Regions from separate parts of the Actinobacillus arthritidis genome, predicted to be linked through region 1. Evidence: riboswitches for the same ligand, from Rfam matches in the RefSeq annotation. Region 1 holds a riboswitch; the other holds the start of a gene.

The links. A riboswitch is a leader RNA that binds a small molecule or an ion and turns the genes downstream of it on or off. The one in region 1 is predicted to bind lysine.
Region 2: another riboswitch for lysine. It lies ahead of lysC (lysine-sensitive aspartokinase 3); the one in region 1 lies ahead of NYR89_RS04400 (Na+/H+ antiporter NhaC family protein).

The regions. Positions count from the first base shown of each region.
Region 1 covers NZ_CP103833.1:936,729-942,318, forward strand. The annotation lists gene NYR89_RS04395 (substrate-binding domain-containing protein) at 1-9, opposite strand, end outside; partial or broken gene NYR89_RS04400 (Na+/H+ antiporter NhaC family protein) at 224-1,749, opposite strand; lysine riboswitch at 1,873-2,043, opposite strand; gene NYR89_RS04405 (H-NS family histone-like protein) at 2,291-2,698, shown strand; gene NYR89_RS04410 (lactate permease LctP family transporter) at 3,099-4,691, shown strand; gene NYR89_RS04415 ((Fe-S)-binding protein) at 4,860-5,585, shown strand.
Region 2 covers NZ_CP103833.1:820,313-825,902, reverse strand. The annotation lists gene NYR89_RS03875 (ABC transporter ATP-binding protein) at 1-300, shown strand, start outside; gene lysC (lysine-sensitive aspartokinase 3) at 405-1,757, opposite strand; lysine riboswitch at 1,857-2,040, opposite strand; gene NYR89_RS03865 (DUF496 family protein) at 2,225-2,560, opposite strand; gene ppx (exopolyphosphatase) at 2,757-4,265, shown strand; gene nanQ (N-acetylneuraminate anomerase) at 4,473-4,940, shown strand; gene NYR89_RS03850 (MurR/RpiR family transcriptional regulator) at 4,949-5,590, shown strand, end outside.

The DNA of each region.
Region 1 (5,590 bases):
CGTTTTCATATAATTCCTCCCATATCATTGCAATGAAGTTATTCAATGACTTACTTTGTAACAAGATAGTACACAATTCAATACTGAAAAAATGTGAGTTTCTTCACAAATTCGACAAATTTATGATGCAAGAGGAATGATTCGATTTGACAAAATGAAGAAAATGATAGTGGTCGAATTTGCAAAATTTTCAACAAATTCGACCGCTTAATTAAGAAAGGAATTAGGCTTCAGTTGCCGCTTTTTTCGATTTAAAGACAAAAATCAATGCAACCATTACGACAGCTGTCGTAACAAAACCTAAAAGTGCTGAGTGGCTAAAACCTAATACTAAATAGCCACTAATTGAAGCCACCGCAACCAATAAGGCATAAGGTAATTGTGAGGTAACATGATCCATATGATTACATTGTGCACCGGTTGAAGAAAGGATAGTTGTATCCGAAATAGGTGAACAATGATCACCACATACCGCACCTGCCATTACGGCAGACATACATGGAATTAACAAACTTGCATCAACATTAATTGCCATTGCTGCCGCAATCGGAAGCATAATCCCAAATGTTCCCCAGCTGGTTCCGGTTGCAAATGCCATTACGCTTGCCAATACAAATAAAATCGCAGGAAGGAATGCTGGATTAATATTGCCTGCAACTAAAGTAGATAGATAATCCCCAGTGTGCATATCCTTCACAACACTACTAATTAACCAAGCTAAAATTAAAATCGCAATCGCACCGAACATTGATTTACAACCGACCCAAACGGCTTTCGGATAATCTTCCGCCTTAATTAAGCCAAGTGTACACAACACAACCGCTAATACACCAGCAGAACCACCTATCACTAAAGAAAGGTTTACATTTGTATTTTCAAATGCACCTAATAGGCTGAATGTTTCAAGTGCTTGTGCACCGGTATAAAGCATTGATGCAACCGTTGTAAAAATTAACACAAGGATAGGAATAATTAATGCATATACACGACCTTTACTTTCCTCGTCTGACGATTCATCAGTACGCCCTTCCGCATGACAAGTGCTTTACGTTCAAAACGAGCCATTGAGCCAATATCAAATGATGTATATGCAACAATAAATACCATAATTAATGCAAATAACGCATAGTAGTTCATCATACTCATTGAAGCGAATGCACTAATCGCCGTATATTCGGTAATACTATAAGTCGTTAATAAACCGCCGATAGTCGCAATAATTGATGCTCCCCAACTAGAAACCGGCATTAAAACACACATAGGTGCGACAGTAGAGTCCAAAATATAAGCTAATTTTGCACGAGAAACCTTGAATTTATCTGTAACCGGTCGTGCAATCGCCCCTACGGCTAAACTATGGAAATAATCATCAATAAATGTCACAAAAACCAAACAGGCGGTTAATAATTTTGCACCACGGCGACCTTTTATATGCTGTTTAGCCCAGTTGGCAAAGGCTTGATTACTACCAGAATAGGTTAACAATGAAGTAAATATACCTAACAATAATAAGAAAATTAAAATTTGTACTTTACCGAAGGAATATTCACCGTCCGAATAAACTAAACCGACTGCAATATTCTTTAAATAAATAAAACCGTCTAAAAAAGACATTGAGAGCATAAATGCCCCGACTAAAATACCAATTCCTAAAGACAGCAGGACTCGGCGAGTAAAGATTGCCAATAATAATGCAAGCGATGCCGGCACAATTGACAGCAATGAGCTTGAATAATCAATTAAATTCATAAAACCTCTAAAGAAATAACTTTGTGATGAAATTAGAGTCAGACAAAGAAGAGGATCTACTGAAATGTATGCAAAGGCATAAGATGAGGTAGGTAATCTGAAATATAGAAATATAGAACCGACCCTAGCAGTAGCACTCCGTAATACAAGATTACGACAGTGTCGTCCCTTTCGGTAACGACCCCAACCAATTAAGATGACGCTTAACTGATTTCGGCAAATACGCCTTTCCTTCTTCCTCATCGTTTTCCACTCAGAAAAAGTACTTATCGGATTTGCACCTCTACAATTTGTAGGACGGCGTAAGATTACCCTAATATCGATAAATTGCCAATAGCAAAATGCAATCTTTTAACCTCTGTAATAAATCGTTTTTTATTTTTCCACTTATATTAGAGTAAATAATTTCTAGGCATAAATTATTTATTTACCTAAATAATTTATTTGGTTAAGATATTATTAATTTCGAAATATTATTATTCTCGGAGTTTATGATAAATTAAATTATTAGTTTTAAATGGTCTTTAATTTGGAGATAAAAATGTCTGATATCTTAAAAACATTATCAAATATCCGCGACTTACGTGTCTTAGCTCGTGAATCAAGTTTAGAACAAATGGAAGCTTTACTTGAAAAAGTTACTATCGTTGTTGAAGAAAAACGTGAAATGGTAAAAGCTCAAGAACTTGAACAAGCTAAATTGCTTGAGGGCTTAAATAAATATAAAGAGTTATTAGCAAAAGATGGTATCTCAGCTGAAGAGCTAGTTGTGTTATTAGGTAGTATCACGGAACGTAAAAAGCGTGAACCGCGTACACCTCGTCCGGCAAAGTACAAATATATTGATGAAAACGGTAATGAAAAAACATGGACGGGTCAAGGACGTACCCCTAGCCAAATTCAAAAAGCATTAAATGAAGGTAAGAGTCTAGCATCTTTTGCTCTCTAATTTTTCTAAAGAACGGGCTAACAATATGATCTGCACCCCAAAGTTGGACTAAATCTCCAATAGATTAAGGTGCAGATTTTTTATTATCGTTACATATTAATTACGCTCTATATTTTTCCTTTTAATATTACAAACCTCAAGGTAATAGCATTAGGTTATAAAAAATCCACAAGAATATTCCACATTCTTATAACTCATACGAGTTAATTTTACAAAATTGTTAAAATTTTATATTTTTTATTGCTTATATTTTAAGCATTTAAATCAAAAAAGTGTGATCTTTATCATAATTTGAAACAAACCTACTATTCTTTTAAAAAATCTCACATACAATGCCCCCACTCAACAAAGTTAACATTTTTTTAACTTATTTTAATAATCAAGCGACTCGAGGTTTCCTATGGCGCTATTTCTTAGTATCTTTCCAATCGTTTTACTCATTTATTTAATGGTAAAACGTAATGCATTACCATCCTATGTTGCGTTACCGTGGGTCGCCGTAGTGGTACTTGTTATTCACCTTCTTTTCTTTGCGACCGATATTACTATTATCAGTGCGAATATCTCATCAGCCATTATGTCGGTTTTCACACCGATTACCGTTATCTTCGGTGCAATTTTATTCAATCGTTTTTCCGAAGCGTCAGGTGTAACCAATACATTACGCAAATGGTTAGGTACAATTAATCCGAATCCGGTTGCACAGCTTATGATTATCGGTTGGGCATTTGCATTTATGATTGAAGGTGCAAGTGGTTTTGGTACACCGGCGGCAATCGCGGCACCGATTTTGGTCGGTTTAGGTTTTAACCCGATTAAAGTTGCGATCCTCGCATTAGTAATGAACTCAGTTCCAGTATCTTTCGGTGCAGTAGGTACACCAACTTGGTTCGGTTTCGGTTCATTAAATTTAGCCGAAGCACAAATTCTTGAAATCGGTTCAATGACAGCACTTATCCATGCTTTTGCGGCATTAGTGATCCCAGTAATTGCACTAAGCTTTATCGTAAGCTGGAAAGAAATTCGTCAAAACATCGTATTCATATATTTAAGTGTATTTGCGTGCGTAGTGCCTTACATCTTACTTGCTCAAGTAAACTATGAATTTCCATCTTTAGTGGGTGGTGCAATCGGTATGTTTATTTCGATTTTCCTTGCTAATAAAGGCGTAGGCTTAGCAAAAGTTGAAAATACTTTGGAAGGCTCTGTACCACTAAAAGAAGTGGCAAAAGCTCTACTTCCAACCGGTTTATTAATTGGTTTCTTAATCATCACTCGTATTCAACAATTACCATTTAAAGCGATGATGAACGATACAACCGCTTGGATTAGCACACAATTAGGTTCACTTGGTCAATTTGAAATCAGCCAAGGTTTAGTATTCAGCTTAAAAAATATCTTTGGTACAGCGGTAAGTGCTAACTACAAATTACTTTATGTACCGGCATTAATTCCGTTTGTAATTACCGTTTTAATTTGTATCCCACTTTTCTCTTTAAACTGCTCAAAAGTAAAAGATGTATTTGCAGGTAGCTTCAAACAAACAAAAAATCCGTTTATCGCATTAGTCGGTGCATTAATCATGGTTAACTTAATGCTAGTAGGTCATGATGGTTCAATGGTAAAAATCATTGGTAAGAGCTTTGCCACAGCAACCGGCGAATATTGGACCATCTTCGCTTCATATTTAGGTGCAGTCGGTGCGTTCTTCTCCGGTTCTAACACAGTTTCTAACTTAACCTTTGGTAGCGTACAATTATCCACAGCTGAAATTACAGGTTTATCTACTTCGTTAGTACTTGCACTACAATCTGTAGGTGGAGCAATGGGTAACATGGTATGTATTAACAATATCGTAGCGGTTAACTCTGTATTAAATATCCAAAACCAAGAAGGTGCGATTATTAAGAAAACTGTAGTACCAATGTTTATCTACGGTGTTATCGGCGCCGTTGTCGCATTAACAATTATTCCTCTCTTCTTTAATGTTTAATAAAAAAGTGGTAGAGAAAGATTAAAGTAATACGTGCTACACTGACAAGCGGTTAAATTTAAACTTTTTCTACCTAAATTTGCAAAAGGAAGTCGGATGACTTCCTTTTATCATTTATGACATTTTAAATACGATTGTTTCTTATTTTTATTTAATTGGGAGTTCTTTATGAACGTAAATTTCTATGTAACCTGCATTGCAGATATTGTGAAAGCAGGCGTAGCAAAAAACAGCGTACTCTTACTCGAAAAATTAGGCTGTAATGTGATTTTCTTAGAAAAACAGGGATGTTGCGGACAACCTGCAATGAACAGTGGTTATGCAAAAGAAGCGATTCCGGGTATGAAAAGTCTTATCGAAACGTTTGAAGCCAATGATTACCCTATCGTTGCTCCGGCAGGCTCTTGTGTTTATGCGATTAAAAACTATGCCGAATACTTAAACCGTTTCGGCGAACCTGAATGGGCAAGACGTGCAGAGAAAATCGCAAGACGTCTTTATGATTTAACCGATTTTATTGTCAATGTCTTAAAAAGAACCGATGTGGGTGCAAGTCTAACCGGTAAAGCGGTGTACCATCCTTCTTGCAGTTTAAGTCGTAAACTTGGTATCGTGGACGAACCGCTTACTCTCCTAAAAAATGTAAAAGGCTTGGAACTGCTCCCTATTCATAATCAGCAAACTTGTTGTGGTTTCGGTGGTACATTCTCAGTAAAAATGGCAGAAATCTCTGGGGAAATGGTTACTGAGAAAGTAGTTAACATTACTGAAGTTGAGCCTGAATATTTAATTGGTGCCGATGTTAGTCGCCTCATTAACATTGCCGGTCGTTTAAACCGTGAAGGTAAAAACGTAAAAGTTATGCATATCGCAGAAGTATTAATGCAAGAGTAAGGAAT
Region 2 (5,590 bases), 120 kb from region 1:
TGGTTGCCCAAAGTCGGGTTATCGCTAGATTTATTAGATGCGCTTCCACATCAGCTTTCTGGTGGACAAGCTCAACGTGTCTGTCTATGTCGAGCATTAATTACTCAGCCATCATTAATTATATTGGATGAGGTACTGAGTAACCTTGATACCATTAACCAAATGCAGATTTTACGTTTATTAAAACAGTTACAGACTGAGTTTAAAATGAGTTTTTTATTTATTACACATCATTTGGCAACTTTGGAATATCTTTGCGATCGTACTTTAGTTTTAAAAGATGGGCGAATTTTAAGTTAAAAAATAGGCTTGAATAGTATAAGTATTCAAGCCTTTTATAAGGTGATTATGCGGTCGAATTTGTAAAAAATTTTGCAAATTCGACCGCTTATTTACGGATGTAATTACTCGAATAAACCTGCGTGCAGTGAGCGAACCACTTCATCTGCTTCTTCGTTTTTCACTAAGGTACACACGTTGTTTGTACTTGCACCATAGCTAATTAAGCGAATATTGAAGCCTTCAAGTGTATGGAATAACTGTTTTGCCACACCAGCTTGGGTATGTAAGTTGTTACCGATAATCGCAACAAGCGCGAGATCGTTTTCCACTTGTACGTGGCAATAAGCGTTTAATTCATCCAGTAGCTCTTTGGATAACATATCTGCGCCTGACGATGCCGAACCGGTTTTATCTAAGGTTAATGCAACGCTGACTTCCGATGTGGTAATCACGTCTACTGAAATTTTGTGTTTTGCAAGAATTGCAAACACGTTAGCTAAAAAGCCTTGTGCGTGTAGCATTGAAAGGCTGGAAAGCGTTAATAAAGTTTGGTTACGACGTAACGCAATAGCACGGAAAGTCGGGCGCGGTTGTGGATCGCGAGTTACCCAAGTGCCACCTTGTTCCGGTGCTTTGCTTGAACCTACATACACAGGAATATTGCTACGTACAGCCGGTAATAAGGTTGCAGGGTGTAATACTTTAGCGCCGAAAGTTGCCATTTCAGCCGCTTCGTTAAATGCCATCGTATCAATGCGTTGTGCGTTCGGCACAACACGCGGGTCGGTTGTGTAGATACCCGGTACATCCGTCCAAATTAATACGTCATTCGCATTTAATACTTCGGCTAATAGTGCGGCAGAGTAGTCTGAACCGCCACGCCCTAATGTGGTTGTTTTGCCTTCATCATCTCTACCGATAAAACCTTGGGTAATCACGACATTGCCTGTCGCAATTAACGGCTTGATTACTGCATCCGATTGTTGTTGTGTTTTCTCATCATTTGGTGCCGCTTTACCATAATTGCTATTTGTCGCTACAACGTCACGCACATCCACCCATACTGCCGGAAAATTACGTTCTTTTAAAAGTTGAGTGAAAATTTTGGTAGACATCATTTCACCGTGACAGATTAATTCATCGGTTAATGCGTTAGATGTCGCAAGGCTTGCTGATTCGGCTAATGCGCTGATATGTTGTAATAATTCATCAATTTCAGCAGAAATTTCGCTTTGATTTTGTAATTTTTCAATAATGTTATATTGAATTGTACGCACTGCATTTAAAATTTCGTCACGGCGTTCTTTTTCGCAACCGTTTGCCAATTCTACTAAATAATTAGTTACGCCAGCTGATGCAGAAAGTACCACAACACGTGTGTTTGCATCTGTTGTCACGATATTGGCACAAGACGTCATTGCATCAAAATTTGCTACACTGGTTCCACCGAATTTTGCAACCGAAAGATGAGACATAATAAGAATTTCCTCTAAATCAAAGAATAATAGATGATGTTGTGTAGTGGATATTCGAAAGGAAATTTGAGTAGATTAGGCGGTTTGATTTAAGAACCAATTAATCAGAGCACTCCATTTAAACATGTGTTAAATGACAGCTGATAGGATTCAACCTGACTCAGCCGATGTTCATTCCAGTCTAGTGAATTCACACCTCGGCAATCACTCCCATCATTTAATCCTCAAACGGCCCTAGTTGCCTCGGATTAAACTGCCTGAGTGTTGCTCCTCTCCCGCAATGATAAAATCATTACTTCTTTCCATATATCTAGTACGGAAAGCGAGTATAGAAATACCTTTTTATTATGGTTGTGTCAAATAATATTTATTGTAATCAAAGAAAGTGATTAAGGAATGGACATAATTAGAAAAAAACGACAGGATCTAATGAAATCTTGTCGTTTTGGGAAATAGAATCGAAGAAATTATTTATCGTCTTTTGCCGGTGTTGCGGATTTATGAGTTGCCATTTTTTGGCGAATTTCACGACGTTGTTTTGAAAGTTCCGCATTACGGATCATATAATCGTCAACACGGTTTTCGTAGTCATCACGCATATTGGCAATGATCGCACGGATTTCCTCTACACTCATTGAATCATTGATATATTGGTTTAAGTTATCCAATAACAAAACACGTTTTTGATTGTCACGGATTTTACGATCGTTATCCGCCGTTTCACGGTGTAATTTATTTTTTAAACGGTAAAGATGAACATAATCCAACATATCTTGGAAAGATTGTTTTTTAACATCAGCCATTTTAAACCCCTGTTAGTAAATTGAAAGTCAAAATAATATGAATCCTAGACCTTTTCATTCTATTCGTCAAAATGTTTTGCTAAGAGCGGTTTATTTGTTGAAATAACCAACAAATTTATTAAATTTATTCGATTGATTCGTAAGATAAGTGATAAAATCTTGTTATTTTATTGCTCGGTTAAAAGGATTATTTTGTATGACACAGCCTAAACAATTAGTACCTAGAGAATTTGTCGCGATCGATTTGGGATCGAACAGTTTTCATATGATTGTAGCAAGAATTGTGAATGGCTCGATTCAAGTGCTTTCTCGCTTGAAACGCCGAGTACGTTTAGCGGACGGTTTAGATGAACATCGTATTTTAAGCCAAGAAGCAATTCAAAGAGGTGTAGATTGCTTGGCATTATTTGCGGATCGTTTGCAAGGCTTCTCAGTAGAAAATGTAAAGGTGGTCGGTACTTATACCTTACGCCGAGCAATTAACAATGATGAGTTTCTAAAACAGGTCGCAGAAGTCTTTCCATTTCCGATTCAAATTATTTCTGGACCGGATGAAGCCCGTTTAATTTATTCGGGTGTTAGTCATACTCAACCGGAAAGTGGACGAAAATTCGTAGTTGATATTGGCGGCGGTTCTACCGAAATGACGATTGGTGATGACTTTACGCCGTTAAGAGCGGAAAGTCGTCATATGGGATGCGTCAGTTTTGCCAACCGTTTTTTTGCAAAAGGCGAATTGACGATTGAACGATTTGACAGTGCTTACCAATTAGCGATGGAAAAAATTGAGGATTTAGCTTGGGAATATCGTCAGTTAGGTTGGCAACACGTTTTAGGTTCGTCTGGTACGATTAAAACCGTCCAAAAAGTGCTGATTGCCAATGGTTATCGAGATGGATTAATTACCGAAGAACGTTTACAAACCTTAATTGATGAGTGCTTACGTTTTGATTCTCTCAATGCTATTCAAATGAAAGGCTTGTTAGAAGAACGAGCGGACGTATTAGTCCCGGGTTTGGCGATTTTGTTAGCGTTATTCCATAATTTCCGTATCGAATCAATGCGTTATTCAGACGGTGCTTTACGAGAAGGCGTAATGTATGGATTGGAAAAAAGTTTCCAAGTCGGCGATATTCGTCAACGTACCGCTGAGGCTTTAGCAGAGCAGTTCAATATTGATCAGCAACAGGCACACCGAGTAGAGCGAACTGCCTTGGCATTATTTGAGCAAGTGAAGTATTGGCGTAACCGCCGCCAAACGAGTGAATTATCAAGTATGTTGAAATGGGCGAGTTTGTTGCACGAAATCGGTATCGTGATTAATCATAACGGTGTGCATAAACATTCCGCTTATATCATTGCTCACCGTGATTTACCGGGATTTGATTCAGAACAACAGAATTTATTGGCAATGCTGATGCGTTATCATTTAAAAGGCTTTAAACGCAGTGATATTCGTAGTACCAATCGCTACCAACATCGGGACTTATTAACTTTATTACGTGTGTTTCGATTGTCTGTATTACTTAATCGTTCTCGTCAGGCGACGGTAATGCCTCAGAAATTATCTCTTGAAATAGAAAATAATGATTGGTACTTAACGTTTGAAGCAGATTTTCTTACGCATAATCCGCTCGTGTTAGCTGATTTAGAAGAGGAAAAAAAATATTTATCCGCATTAGGCTTACAATTAAAAATTAAGTAATTTCAACGAGATAGGTATAAAGTAGAAATTTATACCTATTCTTTTCTAAAAATTTGATCTAGTTCTCATTTTTTCCTTTTCCAGCTTGTTATTTATTCCATAAATCTTTAACCTACTCTTATTGGAGTATATCTTCATTTATGGAGCGTTGGCTGAACAGATGCAACAATCTATATTTATATCATTATTTCAGATGAGGATTTTATTATGTTATTAGGCGACTTATCTCGTGCTGATTACGCACAATCATTACCTCCGGTTTTTGCCCGTTTATGTGAGAAATTAAAGTCTTTAGATCTAGCAAATCTTCCTTTAGGTTGGCAAGATTTAGAGGAAGGGGTACGAATGAATGTGATGGCATTTGAAACCAGTCCGGCGGAAGAAAAACAAGCGGAAATGCACCGTAAGTTTATTGATATTCAATTATTAATTGCTGGCGAGGAGATGATTGAATACGGATTAAGTCAGCCTAATTTAGCACTATTTGACGAATATCGTGATGAAGATGACTATCAATTAACTAAAGAAATTGAGCATAAAAATGAGTTAGTGTTACAACCTAATATGTTTGCGATTTTCCTTCCGTATGAACCGCATAAACCGGGCAATTCTGTTGCAGGTCAAAATAAATTGCTCAAAAAATTAGTGGTAAAAGTGCCGGTTAGTTATCTATAGGAGGCAATATGTCTGCTCGAGGAAAAATCTTAGATACCATTGGTGCTTTGCAAACCAGTTTAACCAAAACAGAAAAGAAAATTGCCTCAGCGATTTTGGCTCAACCTGAAATTTTAAGCCAAAATTCACTTTCCGAAGTTGCTAAACAGCTAGATGTAGGAGAAGCCACGTTTATTCGATTTTGTCGAACCTTAGGATTTAAGGGGTACACAGATTTTAAACTGGATTTGGCAATCGAATTAGCAACACAGGAAAAACATAGCAATTCAATATTTGATACGGATGTATCTGAAGCGGATACACCTAAAGAGATTGCAGTCAAGTTACAAAGTAGTCTGAATAATGTGATTGCTGAAACCATAAATTTACTTGATTTTCAAGAACTTGAGAAAGTAGTAAAAACATTACAAAAAGCGGAACGAATCTTTTTATTTGGGGTGGGTTCTTCCGGTCTTACGGCAGAAGATGCAAAGCATAAGTTGATGCGGATTGGATTACAAACTGATGCGGTCACTAATAACCACTTTATGTATATGCAAGCTTCATTATTGCGTGAGGGCGATGTAGTGATTGGCATTAGTCATTCAGGTTACTCCGAAGAAGTGATTAGTTCATTACGTATTGCACGTAAAAACAACGCAAAAACGGTG